Regions from separate parts of the Sphingomonas sp. CFBP 13714 genome, predicted to be linked through region 1. Evidence: predicted binding sites of a transcription regulator. Region 1 holds the regulator's gene; the other holds the start of a gene.

Region 1 (10,893 bases):
GCCGGCATGCGTCGCCGATGCGGCCCCCGCCGCATGGTCGTCGCTCAGACGGCGTTCACCGTGCCTCGGCCACCCCCTGGACCGGGACAAGAGCGACCAGACGCCGGCAGGTCTCCTGGCTCACGGGTCAAGGCTCGACGCACACCTTCCCAGGCCATCGGCCCAGTGGCTGCCCCCGTCGCAGGGGGCGCGTGCGTGTCGCTCGCCGCTTACAGTTGCAGGGACAGCCGCGGTCTTGGGGCAAACCCCGCACCGCATTCCCATTCAAGCCCCGAGGGGCACCGACGCGATCTGTGCGGATCCGGCTTGCGTCGGACCTGCGCCACAGGGCTAGCGCGTTTTGCCTGCGCTGACGACAGGATTTGCGCGCGACGCAACGCAGGGCATGTCGTCCCATCTCACCGCAACGTCTGCCTTACCTCGTACGTTGATCGCGTAACCGACCGGTGTCCTGCCGGTCGCGGCGTTGCCCGCTTTCCGCCCCGCGGCAATCGTGCGAGCAGCGCAGACCTTCATCGCCCCGCTGAACGGAGCCCGCATGCGCCCTCTCGTCCCCGTCGCCGAAGCCCAGTCCCGCCTCTTCGCCATGGCATCGCGCGTGCCGGCCGAAACCGTGCCGCTGCGCTCGGCGATGGGTCGCTGGGCGGCGGAGGCCATTCTAGCCCGCCGCACCCAGCCCGCGACCGACCTTTCGGCGATGGACGGCTATGCGATCCGCTACGCAGATCTGCCCGGGCCGTGGACGGTCATCGGCGAGAGCGCGGCCGGCCGCCCCTTCACCGGTTCAGTCGGCGCGGGACAGGCGACGCGCATCTTCACCGGCGCGGCGATGCCGCCCGGCGCCGATACCGTCCTTGTCCAGGAAGAGGCCGCACGCGACGGCGACCGGCTGATGCTCGACGGCGAAGGCCCCGCCTTCGAGGGACGCAACACACGCCGCAAGGGGCTCGACTTCGCGACCGGCACCCGGCTGATCGCGGCCGGCGATCGGCTGACGCCCGCGCGCATCGCGGTCGCTGCGACCGGCGGACACGGCACGCTGTCGGTCGGCCGCCGGCTGCGCGTCGCGGTCGCCGCAACGGGTGACGAGCTCGTTCCGCCCGGCTCGACGAACGATCCCGTCCCGCTGCCGGAATCGAACGGCATCATGCTCGCCGCGATGCTTGCCGATCTGCCCGTCGACATTATCGATCTCGGAATCCTCCCCGACCGGCTCGACACGCTGCGTGACGCCTTTGCCGGGGTCGATGCCGATCTGCTCGTGACCACGGGGGGCGCGTCGGTCGGCGATCACGACCTCGTCCGCCCCGCGATCGAGGCGGCCGGCGGGGCAATCGACTTCTGGCGGATCGCCCTGCGCCCGGGCAAGCCGATGATGGCGGGCACGCTTGGCCGGACAATGCTGCTCGGCCTGCCGGGCAATCCCGTCTCCGCCTTCGTCACCGCGATCCTGTTCGTCCGCCCCGTCGTCGCGCACATGCTCGGCGCGCGCGATCCCTTGCCGCAGACGACGCACGCGCTGCTCGGCGAGGATCTTCCGCCCAACCAGTCGCGGACCGACTATATGCGCGCCGAACTGCGCGACGGTCGCGCCTATGCCTCGACCATCCAGGACAGCTCGATGCTGCTGACGCTCGCCCGCTCGTCCTGCCTGATCGTCCGCGACGGCGACGCGCCGGCGGCAAGGGCGGGCGACTCGGCGGAAATCCTCGTCATCGCGTGACGTCACCGCTTGACGAAGCTGCAAGTGTTCCATAGAAGTTCCTCGTCTGTTCCGGACGGAGAACCGTTATGCTCACGCGCAAGCAGCACGAGCTTGTCTGCTTCATCAACGACCGCCTTGCCGAGACGGGCGTGTCGCCCTCGTTCGAGGAGATGAAGGACGCGCTCGAACTGAAATCGAAATCGGGCGTACACCGCCTGATCAGCGCGCTCGAGGAGCGCAACTTCATCCGGCGTCTGCCCAACCGGGCGCGCGCGCTCGAAGTGCTGCGGATGCCCGAGCGTCCCGAGGCTGCAATCGCGCAGACGACGACGAAGTCAGGGTCGAAGGCGGCGGCGGCGGCATCTGCCGACACCGTATCGGTACCGAACACGGCCAGCGCCACGCCCGCGTCGCCAGCCCGCATCGCGGCGAACGACGTCGTCGAGATCCCGCTGCACGGCCGGATCGCCGCCGGCGTCCCGATCGAAGCCTTTGAAGGCAGTTCGATGCTGGCCGTTCCGGCCGCATTGCTCGGCACCGGCGAGCATTATGCGCTGGAGGTTTCGGGGGACTCGATGGTGGAAGCCGGCATCCTCGACGGCGATTATGCGCTGATCCGCCGTACCGAGATCGCCCGCGACGGCGAAATCGTGGTCGCGCTGATCGAGGACAGCGAAGCGACGCTGAAATATTTCCGCCGCGAAGGCGCAATGGTCCGGCTCGACCCGGCCAACCGCGCCTATGACCCCCAGCGTTATGCGCCCGCACAGGTCCGGGTTCAGGGCAAGCTGTCGGGTATCCTGCGCCGCTACGACTGACGAATGCCGGGTGGCGCTGGCGGTCGTCACCGCCACGCAACCGGCAGTGGCGTTCGTGACCAACGGCCCCAGGCACCATCGTCCGCGTTTCGGAATTGCGGCCCTCCCAATCGGAGGCCCCACCTTCGCAGGATCATGACCCGACATACCCAGTCGCGACCTATCGCTCTGACCACCCCCGAGCCGGCACCCGAAACCGGACCGACGCCGCCCCCCCCGGCCAGCCCATGCTGATCGCCCGCCGCCCCGAACCGTCGCATTGGCCGCGCCAGCGTCGGCGGATCGCGCCACGGGTGCCGGTCCCCCGGATTGAGTACCGTCACCATCCGCCCCGTGGTCAACGTCAACGCGATCCCCCTGGTGCGCGCGAGCACCGATCGATCGAGCTTCAGCCATCGCGGCGTACAGCTACGCGGCAGCTCGCGCTCGCTGATGACGATGTCCGCGCGCTGGCAGGCGGCAACCATCTCGGCGATCGGCACCCGGTAAACGCTCCGCGTTGCCAGCACACGCCACGCCCGCCCCCGCGCGACGACATCGGTCAGGCACAGGTCGCGGCTGCACTGCGCGTCGGGCTGATCCGCCAGCAGTAGCGGCTCACCATCGACCCCGCCATTCTCCGCCAGTGTATCGCGGACATAGTCCCCCGCCCGATCGCGGAGCAGCGCGAGCCCGGCGGCGGTCCGGACCGCGACGTGACGCCCATCGCCCGTCACAAGGATATCGGGTGACGGCGTCGTCAGCGCCCAGATCGCGCCAATCGCCAAGGGCAGCATTCCGATCCGTCGCCACCGCGTCCGCCACAGCGCGATCCACACCCCGCCAACGACCATCAGCGCAAACGCCCCGTCGGGCACCGCCGGCAGCGCGCGGACCGCGCCCGGTGCATGCGCCACGCCGCGCGCGAGCCACAGCAGCGCGTCGAGCGCATGCTGGACCAGCCACCAGGCGGGCGCGCCAATCCCGATCGTGTCGAGCAGCAGCGCCAGCGCCTCGAACGGCATCACGACAAACGTGGTCAGCGGGATCGCGACGATATTGGCGACCGCGCCGTACAGCCCGGCCTTGTGGAAATGATAAACCGCGATCGGCATCAGCGCCGCCTCGACAACGAGCCCGGTCAGCAGCAGCGACGCGGCGCCGCGCAACAGGCGTCTGCTGCGGCCCTCGTCATGCGGCGTGAACGTGGCACGGACGACGGGATGCTCGTGCAGCGCGATGATCGCGGTGATCGCGGCGAACGACAATTGGAAGCTCGGCCCGGCGAGCGATTCGGGCAGCGCGAGCATCACCGCGATCGCTCCCGTCGCGACGAGCCGCAACGTCATCGCCTCGCGCCCCATCGCCAGCGCGACCAGCACCAGCAACGCCGCGACGCAGGAGCGGATCGTCGGCACCTGGCTGCCCGTCAGCACGGTGTAGCCGATCGCCGCTGCGGCACCGGCAAGCGCGGCGATCAGTGGCAGTCGCGTGTGCAGCGCGAGCCATGGGCTGAGCGCCAGCAGCCGCATCACGATCAGCATCGTCGCGGCGACCGCCGCGGTGATGTGGAGGCCGCTTACCGAAAGGAGATGCGCCAGCCCGGCGCGGCGCATCGCCTCCGCATCCGCGTCGCTGATCGCGCCGACGTCGCCGGTCGCCAGCGCCGCCGCGATCCCGCCCGCGCTCCCGTCAAGCTGCGCGACGATATGCCGCGACAGCGCCACCCGGACTCCAGCGCCGCCGCGGCCCGGCTCTGCTACCACCACAGGCGAAAAGCCCCGCCCCGTCGCGCCGATCGCGCCGAACCAAGCGACGCGCGCAAAGTCATAGGCGCCGGGCACCGCCGGCAAGGGCGGCGGCATGAGTCGCGCGCGAAGCTTTATGGTCGCGCCGATCGCGAGCGTCGCCGGCGCATCCGCCTCTGCCAGGTTGATGCGGACGCGGCCGGGCAACGCAACCGGCGCGCCATCGGCGTCCTGCCCCGGCCCGACCGGCCGCACCGTCAACCGCACCAGCCGACGCGCGACGAGCGGTTCGATCGTCTCGACCCGCGCGGACAGCTGCACGAATGTCGGCCCCGCGAGCACCGGTGCCGCCACCCGGTCCGATCGTACCCAGATCAGCCCGATGCCGAGCGCCGCCGCAATCGCGCCGATCGCGAGCATCCGCGCCGCGCGCCCGCCGCGCCCCGCCGCAAGTCCGGCCAACCCGCCAGCGGCCAGCACCAGGATCGCGGTGCCCCATGCCACGGGATCGGGCAGCACGAACCACAGCGCGATGCCGCCGCCAAGCCCGACCGGCAACCAGGTTATGAGCTGGTCGCGCTCTGCCTCCAGCCAGCGTTCGATCGCCCGGCCCGGCTCCGCCATCCAGGGCGGCACGCCCATTTGTCGCCGCCGGGGACGCATGCTAGAGGCGGCGACGGCTGATCCGGCCATCGTTTCTACAGTCTGGGAGCACCCGCGGTTGGGCGCAATATCTGATACGGATGCCGTCGTTTCGGCCGCACCCGTGGTTACTCGTTTCGCTCCGTCGCCGACGGGGTTCCTGCATCTTGGCGGCGCACGCACGGCGTTGTTCAACTGGCTGTTCGCCAAGGCGAACGGCGGCAAATTCCTGCTGCGTATCGAGGATACCGACCGCGTGCGGTCGACCCAGCCGGCGATCGACGCGATCATCGACGGGATGCGCTGGCTGGGGATCGACTGGGACGGCGACGTCGTCATGCAGTTCGCCGGCGCCGATCGCCACGCCCGCGTCGCGCACCAGATGGTGGAGGCCGGCCACGCCTATCGCTGCTACATGACCAATGACGAGATCGCGGCGATGCGCGCCGAGGCGCAGGCGGCCAAGAAGCCGCTCCGCATCCGCAGCCCGTGGCGCGACCGTCCGGCAAGCGAGGCCCCCGATCTTCCCCATGTCGTCCGCCTGCGCGCGCCGCAGGAAGGTGCGGTCACGATCGAGGATCGCGTCCAGGGATCGGTGACGGTCCGCAACGAGGAAATCGACGACCTCGTCCTCCTCCGTTCGGACGGCACGCCGACCTACATGCTCGCGGTCGTCGTCGACGATCACGACATGGGCGTCACGCACGTCATCCGCGGTGACGATCACCTCAACAACGCGTTCCGCCAGCTGCCGATCTACCGTGCGATGGACGCGATCGAGGGCGGCTGGCCCGATCCGATCTATGCGCACATCCCGCTGATCCACGGCCCCGATGGTGCCAAGCTGTCCAAGCGTCACGGCGCGGTCGGCATCGAGGCGTATCGCGACGAGATGGGCATCCTGCCCGAGGCGTTCGACAATTACCTGCTGCGGCTCGGCTGGGGGCACGGTGACGACGAGATCATCAGCCGCGAACAGGCGGTCGAATGGTTCGACCTGTCGGGCGTCGGCAAGTCGCCCTCGCGCTTCGACCTGAAGAAGCTCGAGAATCTGAATGGCCACTATATCCGCGAGGCCGATGATGCGCGTCTGGCCCAGCTCGCCGCCGATCGTCTCGGTCATGCCCTGCCCGATGGCGGACTCGACCTTCTGACTCGCGCAATGCCGGTCCTGAAGCCACGTGCAGCGAACCTGAACGAACTCGCCGAAGGTTCGAATTTCCTGTTCAGCCAGCGCCCCTTGGCCATGGATGACGCCGCAGCGAGCCTTTTGCAGGGTGAAGCGAGTGCGATTCTGACGAACGCGCATGCTGAACTTGACGCGCTCGACAAGTGGGATACGGAAGCGCTCGAAGGCGCGGTACGGCGCGTGGCCGAAGCGCGAAGCCTAAAGCTCGGGCAGGTTGCACAACCCCTTCGCGCCGCGCTGACCGGTCGCAAGACGTCGCCGGGAATATTCGATGTGCTCGACCTGCTCGGGCGTGACGAGAGCCTCGGTCGGATCGCCGACCGGATGGCAGACTGATAAGATTTCGAGGAAGGATACAAGCATGAGCGAGACCGCAAACCTCAAGGTCGACGGCAAGGAATTCGATTATCCGGTCATGTCCGGTACGGTCGGCCCCGATGTCATCGATATCCGCAAGCTGTACGCGCAGACCGACAATTTCACCTATGATCCGGGCTTCACTTCGACCGCCTCGTGCCAGTCGAAGCTGACCTATATCGACGGCGATGCGGGCACGCTGCTCCACCGCGGCTACACGATCGGCGAGCTCGCCGAACAGTCGAACTTCATGGAAGTCGCCTATCTGCTGCTGAACGGCGAACTGCCCAGCGAAGAAGAGCTGTCGACCTTCTCGAACACGATCACGCGCCACACGATGGTGCATGAGCAGCTCGCGCAGTTCTTCCGTGGCTTCCGTCGCGACGCGCATCCGATGGCGATCCTGTGCGGCGTCGTCGGCGCGCTCTCGGCCTTCTACCACGATTCGACCGACATTCATGATCCGGCCCAGCGCGTCATCGCGTCGCACCGCCTGATCGCCAAGATGCCGACGATCGCCGCGATGGCGTACAAGTACAGTGTCGGCCAGCCGTTCGTCTATCCGGACAACACGCTGAGCTACACCGGCAACTTCCTGAAGATGACGTTCGCCGTCCCGGCCGAGAAGTACGTCGTGAATCCGATCGTCGAAAAGGCGATGGACCGCATCTTCATCCTCCACGCCGATCACGAGCAGAACGCGTCGACCTCGACCGTCCGTCTCGCCGGCTCGTCGGGTGCCAACCCGTTTGCGTGCATCGCGGCCGGCATCGCCTGCCTGTGGGGCCCCGCGCATGGCGGCGCGAACGAAGCCGCGCTCAACATGCTGCACGAGATCGGCACGGTTGACCGGATCCCCGAGTTCATCGCCCGCGCGAAGGACAAGAACGATCCGTTCCGCCTGATGGGCTTCGGTCACCGCGTCTACAAGAACTACGATCCGCGCGCGGCCGTCATGCAGACGACCGTCAAGGAAGTGCTCGGCGAGCTGGGTGTCACCGACCCTGTGTTCGACGTCGCGATCGAGCTCGAGCGTCTGGCGCTGAGCGATCCCTACTTCATCGAGAAGAAGCTGTTCCCGAACGTCGACTTCTATTCGGGCGTCATCCTCTCGGCGATCGGCTTCCCGACCTCGATGTTCACGGTGCTCTTCGCACTCGCCCGTACCGTCGGCTGGGTTGCGCAGTGGAACGAGATGATCACCGATCCCGACCAGAAGATCGGCCGTCCGCGCCAGCTCTACAGCGGCCCGACGCAGCGCGACTATACGCCGATGGCGTCGCGCTGAGATGAAGCTGCGGCCGATCCTCATGGTCATCGGCGTGCTGTGCGCGCTGATGGGGTTCCTGTGGATCGGCCAGGGGCTTGGCTATGTCCATTGGCCGCGATCGAGCTTCATGCTCGATCAGCGGCCTTGGGCGGACCGCGGCGCCGCGCTCGCGGTATTAGGCCTGGTACTGATCCTGGCCGCGCGTCGCCTGCGTCGGTAACGACAACACGAAGCGCGCCCCCTCGCCGATTGCGCTGTCGATCGTCAGGTCGCCGCCCATCGCGCGTGCCAGCCGCCGCGCGATATAGAGGCCCAGGCCGTTGCCGCCCGGCTCGGACGCGTCGACCCGCTCGAACTTTTCGAAAATCCGCGCATGATCCGCGGGCGCCACGCCCTTGCCGGTATCTGCGACGACGACGGTCACCTGATCGCTCCCCGCATGCGCCGTCACCAGCACCGCGCCACCCGACTGCGAATAGCGCACCGCGTTGCCGATCAGATTGACCAGGATCTGCAACACGCGACGGAAATCGCCGCGCGCGACGACGCGGGCTTCCGCGGCGGGCCGGGTGATCGTCACATTCGCGTTGCCCGCTCGCACCGCCAGCAGCCCGGCAGCACGCCGCGCAATGTCGGCCATATCGATCGTCTCGAGAAGCAGCGCGAAGTCGGGCCGCTCGACCGCCTGAAGATCGACCAGATCGTCGACCAGCGCCAGCAGATGGCGACCGGCATTGGCTATGTCGGCGGCATAATCGGCATAATCGGGCTGCACCAGACCATCGGTCTGGGCATGGATACTGTCGGCGTTCGCGACGATGCGCGCCAGCGGTGTCCGCAGCGCACGGTCTAGCCCCGCGGTGAAGGTCGGCGACAGCTGGTCTGCCCCCGCCGGCCGGGGCTTGGCGGGCGGCGATGGCACGTCCGCGGGATCGTCGATCAGTTGCCCGCTGCCGATGAACCCGGCAAAGGCGCGTTCCGCGTCACGGCGAACTACGGCGCTCAGCATGATCGCGCGGCCCGACCCCCGCAGGCGCGCGGGCTGTGCGTCGAGCGGCTGGCGGCGCGCGACCGCGTCGAGGATCGGCAGCGCGCCGTCATCGCCGCTGTCGAGCATGACGAGGCTCGTCAGCGGCTTGCCGAGCAACGCCAGCGGGTCGACGCCCATGCGAGGCCCTGCGTCGGGCGATACGAATGTCAGGCGAAGTGCTGCGTCGGTTTCCCAGCGCCAGTCGGCACCACTCGACAGGAAATCGACGCCTGCACCGGGGTTCGGTGCCGCTGGACGCCACGGCTGGAGTTCGCGCCAGCCGCTCACCGCAAGGCCGACTGTATCGCCCTCGGGCTGCGCACGGACCCACAGATCGAGATCGACGTCGTCATCGGCGATCACCACACTGCGCGAAACCGCGATTCCCAGCCGGCGCGCCAGGCGGGCGATCATCGCGAGCTGCGGCACCGCGATCGGCGCGCCGATCACCCCCCCGGCGCGGCTGTTGAGCGCAAGCAGGATCGGATCCGCCGACAGCAACACGCCGTCCCCTGCCACTTCCGCCAGTGCGACCGCAGTGTCGCCGGTCATATATCCCGTCATCGTCGGTCTGCCCCGGCCAGCGCCCGCAACGCAGCGCGAAACTCGCGGTGCATTGCCAGCGGTGCGATCGCCGCGCGCGCGTCGTCGACCGCGACGCTCGCGATGCTGTCGAGCGCGTCGGCGAAACTTTCGATATCACGGCGTGAATCGGCATCGGCCAGCGCCAGCCCGATCCGCGCGATCGTTTCCCGGTCGAGATCCGCCGCCCGCAGTGCCAGCCACAATTGCTCTCCGTCGGGATCGAGTACGATCACCCGCACCTGTTCGGCATCGATCCCGATCGCATGCGCCAGCACCGCAACGAACAACGTCAGACGCCGGTCGCCGAGCGCCTCGACCAGCAGCGCCGGCAATTCGTCGCGACGGGCATCGATCGCCGCGGCGAGGCGGATCGCGACCGCTTCGGGGCGCTCCGCGTCATCATGCGCGGCAAGGCTGCGCAGCGCCGCTTCGGTGATCGCCTGATCGCTCTGGCCGCGGCCCTGCATCGCGACCATCTCGCCAGCGTCCTTCAAGGCATCGTCAAGTCCGTCGCGCACCGCCGCGGCAACCCACCAGACGAGGCGGCGATGCAGGTCAGCGGGCACGTCGCTTCCCGCGATCGTTCCCGACTCATTAGCCGCGCGACGCCGGCTTTCCGCCGCGAGCAGCGCGCCGGCCGCGGTGGCGACGGTCGTATCCGACACCCCCGTCAGGCGGATCAACAGGCTCGGCTCCTCGGGACCGGCGATCGCGGCGGGAAGGGCGTCTGCGATCAGGTCGTGCCGGACGCGTGCGATCAGGTCCTTCATCAGGTCGCGATCGCGCAACACCCCCGACCGCGTCAGCCGCAGCAAGGCGCCGCCCTGCGTCAGGATCGCCTCCGCCCGCGTCGTCTCCCCAAGCCCGGCGAGAACGCGGGCGGCATGGCGGCGGATATCCGCTTCGATCGCCCCGATGATGCCGCGCAGAACATGCGCCAGCATCAACCGCGTACGTTCCTCCAGCCGCGCATCGGCGGTCAGGAAAAAGTCGGTGATTGTGGTTTCCAGCCGGTCGTCGGCCCGCTGACGCGCACGTGCGGCGCGCGCGATCGCGCTCGCGCGTGACAGCGCGGGATCAGGCAAGGGTTCAGAGCCAACCGACATGCGCCGTGCCTACCCCCTTATTATTAAGGCGGTACTAAGGCTGAAGACGAAGATGCTCGATTGCCGCGGCCAGCGTAACCGTCGCGTACAGCCCGGCGATCGCAAGCCCCAACAACGGAAATCCGAGGATCGCGACGATCGTGACGATCAGCAGATAGGCCGGCGCACTGCCCCACCACATGTGGCGCGCGCGCTCGACGATCGCGCGTTCCCCCAGTGCCGCGATCGCAAGCAGCGCGGCCGCCATGACCAGCGCGCTGTTGTCCGCCGAATAGCCCGCCCATAGGAAGGCAAACAGCAGAACGGCGAGCGCGCTGACGACGCCGATCCCGCGCGTTTGCATCGTCGCGACCGACTCATCATCGCGCAGCCCGCTCAGCACCGAGCCGATCGCCAGACCGACACAGGCCGTGCTGGCGAGCACCAGTCCGGTCGCCAGCCAGCCGAACAGCATGGCGCCGAGC
Region 2 (10,893 bases), on a different contig from region 1:
CCGGTGGCGCGCACGCGGTGCAGTCGAACATGTACGAGGGTGAGCGCTCGCGCTTCCATCGCCGGATCCGCGGTGTCGCACTCGATGCGCCGCCCGTGCCGACCGGCAACGCGCTCGTCCGCTTCTATGACGGAGTGGCCGGCAGCATCGACCGGATCGCGATGCCGTTCGAACGCACGCTCGGTCAGGCCAGCGATCCTGTCGCGCTCGGCCAGAGCTATGCCGCGCGCGCAGTGGCGCCATTGCGCTTCATGGCCTTGCTAACCGCGAATGTCAGAGTATGGGCGATCTTCGTCGCCTGCTTTGCAAGCAACCCGCGCATCTTCTGGTGGTTCGAGATCGTCCCTCTGACGCTCGTCGCCATCGTCGGGCTCGTCTGGCACCGTCGTGTCGAACGGGCTTTCGTCCGTAATACCACACCGCCGCGATCGAAGACCGCGTCGCGCATGCATCTTTCGTAAGGAACAGGGTCAGTAATGAATAGCATTCGGATCGCCGTGGTCGGCATCGGCAACTGCGCGAGCTCGCTCGTCCAGGGTCTCGAGCATTATCGCGAGGGGGCAAACGACCAGGTCGGCCTGATGCATTTCGACATGGGTGGCTACAAGCCGAGCGACATCAAGGTCGTCGCGGCCTGGGACGTCGATCGTCGCAAGGTCGGCAAGGACGTCGCGGAGGCGATCTTCGCCAAGCCCAACTGCACCGCAGTGTTCGCCCCCAATGTCGGCAACACCGGCACCATCGTGAAGATGGGCAAGACGCTCGACGGCGTCGCCGACCACATGTCGGACTTCAAGGACGACCGCACCTTCCTCCTCGCCGACGCCGCAGAGCCGACGCGTGAGCAGGTCATCGCGGATCTGAAGGCGTCGGGCGCCGACGTGCTGATGAACTACCTGCCCGTCGGTTCGCAGGAAGCGACCGAATTCTATGCCGACTGCGCGATCGAAGCCGGCGTGGCGTTCGTCAACAACATTCCCGTCTTCATCGCGTCGAACCCCGTCTGGGCAAAGAAGTTCGAAGACGCCGGCGTCGCGATCATCGGCGACGACATCAAGGCACAGCTCGGCGCGACGATCGTCCACCGCGTGCTGACCGACCTGTTCGCCAAGCGCGGCGTGAAGCTGGATCGCACCTACCAGCTCAACACCGGCGGCAACACCGACTTCCTCAACATGTCGAACCATCGCCGTCTCGAATCGAAGAAGATCTCGAAGACCGAAGCCGTCCAGTCGGTCGCGGCCGAGCGCATGGACGACGACAACGTTCATATCGGTCCGTCGGACTATGTCCCCTGGCAGAACGACAACAAGGTCTGCTTCCTGCGCATGGAAGGCCAGCTGTTCGGCGGCGTGCCGATGAACCTCGAGCTGCGCCTTTCGGTCGAGGATTCGCCCAACTCGGCGGGTGTCGCGATCGACATGATCCGCTGCGCCAAGATCGCCAAGGATCGCGGCATCGCCGGCGTGATCGACCCTGCATCGGCCTATTTCTGCAAGCACCCGCGCACGCAGATGACCGACGATCTCGCGCAGATCGAGGTCGAGCGGTTCATCAAGGCCGCCTGACATGATCGAGACGGCTGTCATCCTCGCCGCCGGGGAGGGCAGCCGTCTTCGCGCCTCGGCGCCTTATAAACCGCTCTGCCCGGTCGCTGGCCGCCCCCTCATCGCGCATGCGCTCGAGGGTCTTGCGGAGGCCGGCCTCAAGCGTGCGATCGTCACGCTGAGTTACGGCCGTGACGCGATCGAGGCCTATCTCGCCAGCCGCAGCTGGCCGCTTCATGTCGAAACCGTCCTCGCGGATCACCGCGAGCCCAATGGCGTATCGGTGCTTGCCGCGACCGAGGCGCTGGCCGGGCAGGACGCGGTTCTGGCGATGTGCGACCACCTCGTCCTCCCCGCGCTGTATCGCCGCATGGCCACCGCCGGATCGGGCAACGGGCTTCGGCTCGGGATCGACCGCCGGCTCGGCCATCCCTGGGTCGACCCCGAAGACGTCACATGTGTCGCGACCAACGGGTCGGCGATCGTGGCGATCGGCAAGGGCCTCGAACCGCATGACGCCTATGACACGGGCGTTTTCGCGATCTCGCCTCGCCTCGGCGCCGCACTCGCCACGCTGGCCAGTCCCTCGCTGACCGAAGGCGTCCGCATGCTCGCCGCGGAGAACCGTGCCGAGACCGTCGACTGCAGCGACATCGACTGGATCGACGTCGACGACGCAGCCGCCCTCGCACATGCCGAACGCTGGATGAGCCAGGCCGCCTGAGCAGCCCCCAGGCTCGTCAGCCCAGCGGGCGGTCGAGCGATGTGGGCGGCACGCTGAACCATGTCGGCCCCGCTTCGGTCATGTGGAAGCAATCCTCGATCCGGATGCCATAGCGCCCAGGGATGTAGATGCCGGGCTCGTCGCTGAAACACATGCCCGCCGCGAGTTTCGTCGTCTCGCCCCGCACCAGATTGACCGGTTCGTGCCCGTCCATGCCGATCCCGTGCCCCGTCCGATGCGACAGCCCGGGCAGCTTATAGCCCGGACCATAGCCCAGCGCCTGGTAATGCTGCCGCACCGCATCGTCGACGCTGCCCGCGGTCGCGCCGATCCGCGCGGCGGCAAACGCGATCTGCTGACCGCGGATCGCCTGGTCCCAGGTCTTGCGCTGGTCGGCGGTAGCCGATCCGTGAACCCAGGTGCGCGAGACGTCGGATTGATAGCCCTGCACGGTGCACCCGCAATCCATCAGCACGACCTGCCCGTCCGCAACGCGGTGGATCTCCCGGCTGCCATGCGGATAGGCCGAGGCTTCGCCGACCAGCGCCATCGAGAATTCGGGCGCCCCGCCGAGCTTCCGGGTCGCGGCCGTCATCAGCGCGCCGATCTCGGGACCGGTCATGCCCGTCTCGACGCGCGCATGCGTCCAGCGATAGGCGGCGAGCGTGACGTCCGTCGCCGTCTGCATCAGCGCGATCTCGGCAGGCGTCTTGATCATCCGACAGCCGCGTACGACCGGGTTGGCGGATACGATCCGCGCCTCCGGTACCAGCCGACGCAGCGCGTCGACGGCGAAGAAGCGCATCGTCTCCTCGATCGCGATCGGATGCGCGATGAGCCTGCGATCGCGCAGGAAGCCCGCGACCACCGCGAGCGGGTTCTGATCCTCCTGCCAGACGCGGACCTCCGCCGGTACCGCGAGCCTCTCGCGCACCGACGGCTCCTCGAAAAACGGCGTGACGATACAGGGCTGCCCCTCGACCGGCAGGATTGCGGCGGTCAGCCGCTCGCTCCGGCTCCAGCGGACCCCGGTGAAATAGAGCATCGACGATCCCGGCTCGATCAGGACCGCGCCGATCCCCGCCGCCTTCATCAGCGCCTGGGCGCGCACCAGCCGGGCGGCGCGCTCGTCCGCATCGATCGGCTTGGCGCCCCCCGTGAGATCGGACAGCGCCGACAGGTCGGGCTCGGCCGCGCGCAGGACCGCGCCGATCGACAGCAGCGGGAGCGCGGCGGCGGCACCGAGGAGCATGCGCCTGGTGGGTAATTCGGGTGAGATTGCCATGCCGGGACGATAGGGTCCTTGACCCGGGCGCCGCAATCCCCTTCCCTCCTGCGCGAGTTTCGGGAGCGTTTAATGGCCAAGCGGCTAACCTATTATATCCTGTTCGGGCTGGTCGCGGGCATGGCCGTCGGCTGGATCCTCAACGCGTCGATCGACGACGGCAGCGCGCAATCCGCCGCGCAGCTGAAGGACATTGCCGGCTATTTCTCGATCGTCACGTCGCTGTTCCTGCGGCTGATCAAGATGATCATCGCACCCTTGGTCTTCTCGACGCTGGTCGTCGGCATCGCGCATATGGGCGACACCGGCGCGCTCGGCCGCGTCGGCCTGCGCAGCCTCGGCTGGTTCATCTGTGCGAGCCTGTTGTCGCTGACGCTCGGCATGATCCTGGTGAACGTGCTGCAGCCCGGGGTCGGCCTCGCGCTCGCCATCCCGCCAGCGACCGCGTCGAGCGGCGTCGACCGAGCCGCCTTCGATCTCGCCAAGTTCATCACCCATATCGTTCCCGACTCGATGATCTCGGCGATGGCGAGCAACGAGATCCTTCAGATCGTCGTCTTCTCTGTGTTCGTCGGCGTCGCGATCACCGCGGTCGGCGAAAAGGCCGCCCCGCTCGTCAAGGCGATCGAGGCGCTCGTCGCGGTGATGCTGCAGATCACCAACTATGTGATGCGGTTCGCGCCGTTCGCGGTGTTTGCCGCGGTGACCGCGACGCTCGCCGAACGGGGCCCGAGCATCCTCGGCGATCTCGGCTATTTCATGCTGACCTTCTATCTCGGGCTGGCACTGCTCTGGCTGATGCTGATCGGCATCGCCTTCCTGCTCATCGGCCCGCGGACGCGGCTGCTGGTGCGCTATATCCGCGACCCGCTGATCCTCGCCTTCTCCGCGGCGTCGTCGGAGGCGGCCTATCCGCGTACGCTTGAGGCGCTCGACCGGTTCGGCGTGCCGCCGCGGATCGCCAGCTTCGTGTTGCCGCTCGGCTATTCGTTCAATCTCGACGGGTCGATGATGTACATGACGTTCGCGTCGCTGTTCATCGCGCAGGCCTACGGAATCGACATGCCGATCGGCCAGCAGATCGCCATGCTGCTGGTGCTGATGGTCACGTCGAAGGGCATCGCCGGCGTGCCGCGTGCCTCGCTCGTGGTGATCGCGGGCACGCTGTCGATGTTCAAGATTCCGGAGGCCGGCATCCTGCTCATCCTCGCGGTCGATCACTTCCTCGACATGGGCCGGTCGGCGACCAACGTCATCGGCAATGCGGTCGCCGCGACCGTGGTCGCGAAATGGGAGGGCGGGCTCGACGAGCGTGAACCCGCCGACCGCGACCCGCCGCACGCACCGACCGGGCATGGCCCGAAGGTGAATGTCGACAGCTATGAGAAGATCAAGCCCGGCCAAGCCTGAGCGGCACGGGGGACGTCAGGAGGCGGTCGCCCCGCCCGCCTCGTGGCGTGCGCCCGGGTCAGGCATAGGCATAGGGGCCGCCCTTCTGTAGCCCCGCCTGATAGGCCGGGCGCGCGTGGACCTTGCCGAGCCAGGCGATCGTCGCGGGGCGCGATTCGTCGAGCCCCGCACGGCTGCGCGCCGCCTCGAGCGGAAAGCTCATCATGATGTCCGCCGCGGTCATCTGGTCGCCCGCAAACCAGGGGCGCTGCGCGAGCTCTGCCTCGACATAATCGAGATGGACATCGATCATCGGCTGGATGCGCTTCAGCGCGATCTTCCCCATCACCGGAATCCTCGCGAGCACCAGCTTGAGCAACAGCGGCGGCATCATCGAACCTTCGGCATAATGCAGCCAGAACCGATAGCGCAGCGCATCCGCGCGCTTGGCGGGGGCCCCGAGCCGACCGTCCGCCTTGTCGACGAGATACTCGACGATCGCGCCCGTCTCCGCCACGACCCGGCCACCCTCGACGTCGCGGTCCTCGATCACCGGCGACTTGCCGAGCGGATGGACCGCCTTCAGTTCCGGGGGTGCGAGCATCGTCTTCGGATCACGCGCATAGCGCTTGATCTCATAGGACAACCCGAGTTCCTCGAGCATCCACAGGATCCGCTGCGACCGCGAGTTTTCGAGATGGTGGACGGTGATCATGGCAGGCTCCCTTGGCTGTCGCGCGCCGCGTGCGCCGTCCATATCCAGGCAGCGGCCGGAAATTCGACCGCATCCCCGGCCAGACGATCGACGCAGGCGCTGGTCAGACGCGCCAGCGCCTGTTCGCGTTCCGCCCCGTGCGTGTCGCGGATCCGCGACGCCGCGGGGCCGATCCGGCTGAGATAGTCGACCGCGTCCGCCACCGGATCCGCGCCGCCTCCCGCGCGATAGCCGAAGTCGACTCGCTGCGGCGTCGTCGCGCGCCACCCGGCCTGCTTCAGCATCTCCGCAACATAGGCCGGATCGGCAAAGGCAAAGGGCCCCGGCGCGGTCATTGCCCCCGTCGGTCCGGATGCGTCATCCACACCCGCGATGGTTTCCACCGCCCAGCGATTGGCGGCACGCTCGGCAAAGCACGAGAAGACGAGCGCGGCGCCGGGGGCGGCGGCCTCAGCGAGCTGGGCAAAGGCGGCCACCGGATCGGCGAAAAACATGACCCCGTGCCGCGATACATAAAGGTCGACCGGCGCGTGCATACCGACCGCGGATGCGACGTCGGCGCAGCGGAACGCGACATTGGTCAGGCGTCCGGCGCGGTGGTTCGCCACCGCGATCAGTTTCGGGGAGAGGTCGATGCCGATCACCTGCCCGTCCGGCAGCGCCTGCGCGCTGGCCAGCGACGTGGCGCCGGCGCCGCAACCGATATCGACGATCTTGCGGGTCTGCGGTCCTGCCGCCGCAAGGATCGCGGCGTTCAGTACGGGCGCGAGCCCCTCAAAGCTGCGGTCGGTACGGCGCCATTCCGTGGCCCAGATGTCGCCGACGCGTCCGGTCCAGTCTCGATCACTGGTCATGATTGGCCATATTGCATGGTTGAGCTTCCGTCTGTGCGCACAAAATCCGCTCTTGTGGCGCGTTTGACGCAAGTCGTGAAGCGTATGCCCGCTAAGGCTCAATGGATTTACGGACGATCGCCCAACACGCGTCCCGCTGCGGCCCACTAGCTCAACCAGGCGTGACGAAACCTGCCCGTCCCATCAGCCCTGGACGCTACTTCGCCCTGTCACAGGCCGCGGAGCCCTTCGCCGCGAGGATACGGGCTCCGACTCTCACTCAGGCGTCGTCTTCGGCGTCGGGACCGACCATCATTTCCTCGGCGACCTTGTCGGTGCGCGCCCGGATCTGCTTTTCGAGACGATCGGCGGTCTCGGGATTGTCCTTGAGGAACGTCTTCGAATTCTCGCGACCCTGACCTAACCGGACGCTGTCATAGCTGAACCACGCACCCGATTTCTCGACCAGCCCGGCCTTCACGCCGAGATCGAGGATCTCGCCAAGCTTTGAGACGCCCTGCCCGTACATAATGTCGAATTCGACCTGCTTGAACGGCGGTGCGACCTTGTTCTTGACGACCTTCACACGCGTCTGGTTGCCGGTGACCTCATCGCCTGCCTTGACCGCACCGATGCGGCGAATGTCGAGACGGACCGAGGCGTAGAACTTCAGCGCGTTGCCGCCCGTCGTCGTCTCCGGGTTGCCGTACATGACGCCGATCTTCATGCGCAGCTGGTTGATGAAGATCACCATGCAGCGCGACCGGCTGATCGAACCGGTCAGCTTGCGGAGGCTCTGCGACATCAGACGCGCCTGAAGCCCGACATGGCTGTCACCCATCTCGCCCTCGATTTCGGCGCGCGGCACGAGTGCAGCGACCGAATCGACAACGAGTACGTCGATCGCGTTCGAGCGGACCAGCGTGTCGACGATCTCGAGCGCCTGCTCGCCGGTGTCGGGCTGCGACACGATCAGCTCATCGATGTTGACGCCGAGCTTCTTGGCATAGACCGGGTCGAGCGCATGCTCGGCGTCGACGAACGCGGCGGTGCCGCCATTCTTCTGCGCTTCGGCAATGACGTGGAGCGCGAGCGTGGTCTTGCCCGAGCTTTCCGGACCGTAGATCTCGATCACGCGGCCGCGCGGCAGGCCGCCGACGCCGAGCGCAATGTCGAGCCCGAGCGAGCCGGTCGATATCACCTCGACCTGCATCGTCTCCTTCGAGCCCAGACGCATCGCCGAGCCCTTGCCGAACGCGCGGTCGATCTGCGCGAGTGCGGCATCGAGCGCCTTTTGCCGGTCGTTGGTTGCTGTTGCCATGCCGGTGTCGATCACTTTCAGATTAGCGGCCATCGATAAGCTCCCATCGCTAAAGCAAGCGCGCGTGCCATTCAACGCGTCAAACGCCATGTATTGCTTTTGTTCTCACGGAACAAGTACGGAACATCGGGGAATGTGAAAAAGGGCGGCCGCCTTTCGGTGACCGCCCTCCCATCATTGGTCCGCTTCGGCGTCTTGGGAGAAACCTTGGGCCGGTCGGCAAACCGTGGCGCCGATCCGGTAGTGGACATCCCGATTTGACGCTTCCGACTGGTGCGATGCAATCGATTTTACAGCGTCCGGAGTCCCAAAGCCGAACAGTTTCAACGCGGCATTTGACCTGCGTTCAGCGCAGCGCGCACGCCAGCGTCCACCAGCCCCGCGCAGCGGCATCCGTCGCCGCGGAATCGCGGGCCGCGATGCTGTCGAACAGCGCAAAGCAGGTCGCCCCCGATCCCGACATGCGCGAGAGCAGCACGCCCGGCGCCGCGTCGAGGAGCGCGCGGACCCGGGCAATCGCCGGCGCGATCGCCCAGGCCGGCGCCTCGAGGTCGTTTCGCCCGGCGATCGCGCGTTCGAGCAGCGGCCCCGCGCCGAGCGGCCCGCGGTCGATCCCGTCCCACGCGCCGAATACCGCCGCGGTCGACACCGTTACGCCCGGATTGACGCACAGCAACGGCGTTCCCGCCAGCCCGTCGACCGCGACGAGCGTGTCGCCGCGCCCGGTCCCGAACGTCGTCCGGTTGACGAGGCACGCAGGCACGTCCGCACCCAGTCGAGCGGCAATGTCCTGGAGAGCCGGATCCTGCACCGCGACGCCGTGCAACCGCGCCAGCGCGCGCAGCGTCGCTGCGGCATCGGCGGATCCGCCACCGATCCCCGATGCGATCGGCAGCCGCTTGTCGAGCGTGATCGCGTGATGCGCGGCGATCCCGAACGTCGCGACGAACGCGTCCGCCGCGGCCGTCACGAGGTTGCCGTCCCATGGCGCGCCGTCGGTGCCCCCCGCCGCCGGGCGCAATGCCGCGGCGAACGGCCCGATGATGGCAAAGCTGTCCACGTCCGCCGTGCGCATCGTGACGACGTCGCCATGCTCGGCAAAGGCAAACAGCGTTTCAAGCTCGTGATAGCCGTCCGCGCGGCGGTGACGCACATGCAGCGCGAGATTGATCTTGGCTGGTGCGGTTTCGGTCGTCGTCGGCATCGGGGTCTCGGGATCAGGGGTCAACGGCGCGCAGCGATCGGCAGGCCGGTGTCGATCTTCGCGGCGATGCGCGCGCGCTCTTCGGCATCGCCGGTGACGATCGCGGCCTGCCATGCATAGCGCGCCTCGTAGCGTCGGCCCATGCTCCAATAGGCATCACCGAGATGATCGCCGATTTCGGCATTGGTCGGCTCCGCCTGCGCGGCACGCTCGAGCAACGGCAGCGCGCGCCGCGTATCACCGGCGCGGTGATAGGCCCAGCCGAGCGAGTCGGTGACGGACGGGTTGGCGGGATCGAGCCGGCTCGCTCGCTCGAGCAGGCGGATCGAGCCCGCGATGTCGTCGCCATGCTCGATCTGCGCGAATCCCAGATAATTGAGCGCGAGCGGTTGCGTCGGGGCGAGGGCAACCGCCTTGCGGAGCGCGATGCGCGCCTCGGGCCAGCGCCCCGCCTGATCGAGCGCCCCGCCATATTGCAGCCACGCCCCCCAGCTTCCGCGCGCGGCCGCCAGCGCGCTGCGGTCCGCCGCCAGAACCCGGCCATACCACTGCGCCGCCGCCGCCGCATCGCCGGTCGTCAGCAACAGGTCGGCGTAACGCTGCCAGTCGCCGGCGATCGCCTCCTGCCGCTCGGCGCGCGTCCTCGCGATGGCCAGCGCCGCCTCGTCACGGCCGGCAACCGACAGGATTTCGAGACGCTTGGCGATCGCCGCCTCTGCGGACGGCGACGTGCCACCGACCCTGTCGAGCACCGCCAGCGCGCGGTCGACCCGGTCGCTATGCGCAAGCGCGTCGGCAAGGACGATCCGCGCGGGCGCATAATCGGGATCGGCCTCCACCGCAGCCTGGGCGAGCGCGATTGCCAGCGGCGACGGCGCCCCTGCGACGAGGTCTCCTGCCAGACCCGCGAGTGTCTGTGCGACGGCAAGGCCGAGTGGCTGGCGCGCGGGGGCGGCAGCGATGCGCTTACGCGTCTCGGCAGCGAAGCGGCGCGCGACCGGATCCTCGCCCGCGGTCGCCAGCGCCGCGCCCGGATCACGATGCTCGGCACGCGCCACCCACGCGTTCAGCGATGGTGCGAGCACCACCAGCGGGCCCTTGCCGAGCGTGGCGATCGCCGCACGGGTCGCCCTTGTGTCGCCCTTGCGCGCGGCGGCGGCGAGCGGGAACAGTGCAGCGTCCGCGGGCGCAACCCCGGCTTTCGCCAGCACCCCCGCCGCGCGCGCGACGAGCGGCATGTCGCCCGCCTCGATCGCTTCGCGGTAGGCGCGGATCGCGATAACCGGATCGTCGGGCGCCGCCGCCAGTGCCAGGGCATACTGGTCCGCGGCAATCGTCACCCGGCCGTCCGCATCCGCGGCGCGCGCCTTGAGATAGGCAGAGAGACCGCCGGTGTCGGCCAGCGCCGCCGTCGGGGCGGTCAGCAGGCCGATCGCCAGCAGGACAGACTTACATGTTGGGATAGTTGGGGCCTCCACCGCCCTCGGGCACGACCCAGTTGATGTTCTGCGTCGGGTCCTTGATGTCGCAGGTCTTGCAGTGGACGCAGTTCTGCGCGTTGATCACGAACTTCGGATCGCCCGTCTCTTCGCCCACCACCTCGTAAACGCCAGCGGGGCAATAGCGTTGCGCGGGCTCGTCGTACATCGGCAGGTTGTAGGCGATCGGCACCGCCGGGTCCTTCAGCGTCAGGTGGACCGGCTGGTCCTCCTCGTGATTGGTGTTCGAGATGAACACCGACGACAGCCGGTCGAACGTCAGCACGCCGTCCGCCTTGGGATAGACGATCGGCTTGACCAGATCCTTGCGCCACAGGCTTTCGTGATCGGGATGATGGTGCATCGTGAACGGCACCTTCAGACCCCAATGTTCCAG

The links. Region 1 encodes LexA, which represses DNA repair genes until DNA is damaged. Its sites were predicted from a motif close to GTTCCNCNCTTGTTCT; they were not measured.
Region 2: recA (recombinase RecA) is a predicted target of LexA. The motif match lies at 7,924-7,939, and genes of this name have one in related genera.

Annotation. Positions count from the first base shown of each region.
Region 1 covers NZ_JACYVG010000006.1:211,695-222,587, forward strand. The annotation lists cobalamin riboswitch at 89-301, opposite strand; gene IFT54_RS15065 (molybdopterin molybdotransferase MoeA) at 539-1,723, shown strand; gene lexA (transcriptional repressor LexA) at 1,792-2,523, shown strand; gene IFT54_RS15075 (ComEC/Rec2 family competence protein) at 2,550-4,892, opposite strand; gene gltX (glutamate--tRNA ligase) at 4,912-6,417, shown strand; gene IFT54_RS15085 (citrate synthase) at 6,443-7,726, shown strand; gene IFT54_RS15090 (hypothetical protein) at 7,728-7,928, shown strand; gene IFT54_RS15095 (sensor histidine kinase) at 7,884-9,290, opposite strand; gene IFT54_RS15100 (DUF2336 domain-containing protein) at 9,299-10,429, opposite strand; gene IFT54_RS15105 (hypothetical protein) at 10,464-10,893, opposite strand, start outside.
Region 2 covers NZ_JACYVG010000004.1:48,731-59,623, forward strand. The annotation lists gene IFT54_RS10425 (CDP-alcohol phosphatidyltransferase family protein) at 1-461, shown strand, start outside; gene IFT54_RS10430 (inositol-3-phosphate synthase) at 477-1,568, shown strand; gene IFT54_RS10435 (phosphocholine cytidylyltransferase family protein) at 1,570-2,271, shown strand; gene IFT54_RS10440 (M24 family metallopeptidase) at 2,288-3,556, opposite strand; gene IFT54_RS10445 (dicarboxylate/amino acid:cation symporter) at 3,629-4,966, shown strand; gene IFT54_RS10450 (glutathione S-transferase family protein) at 5,025-5,660, opposite strand; gene IFT54_RS10455 (class I SAM-dependent methyltransferase) at 5,657-6,514, opposite strand; gene recA (recombinase RecA) at 6,774-7,847, opposite strand; gene IFT54_RS10465 (4-(cytidine 5'-diphospho)-2-C-methyl-D-erythritol kinase) at 8,161-9,018, opposite strand; gene IFT54_RS10470 (tetratricopeptide repeat protein) at 9,039-10,496, opposite strand; gene IFT54_RS10475 (electron transfer flavoprotein-ubiquinone oxidoreductase) at 10,468-10,893, opposite strand, start outside.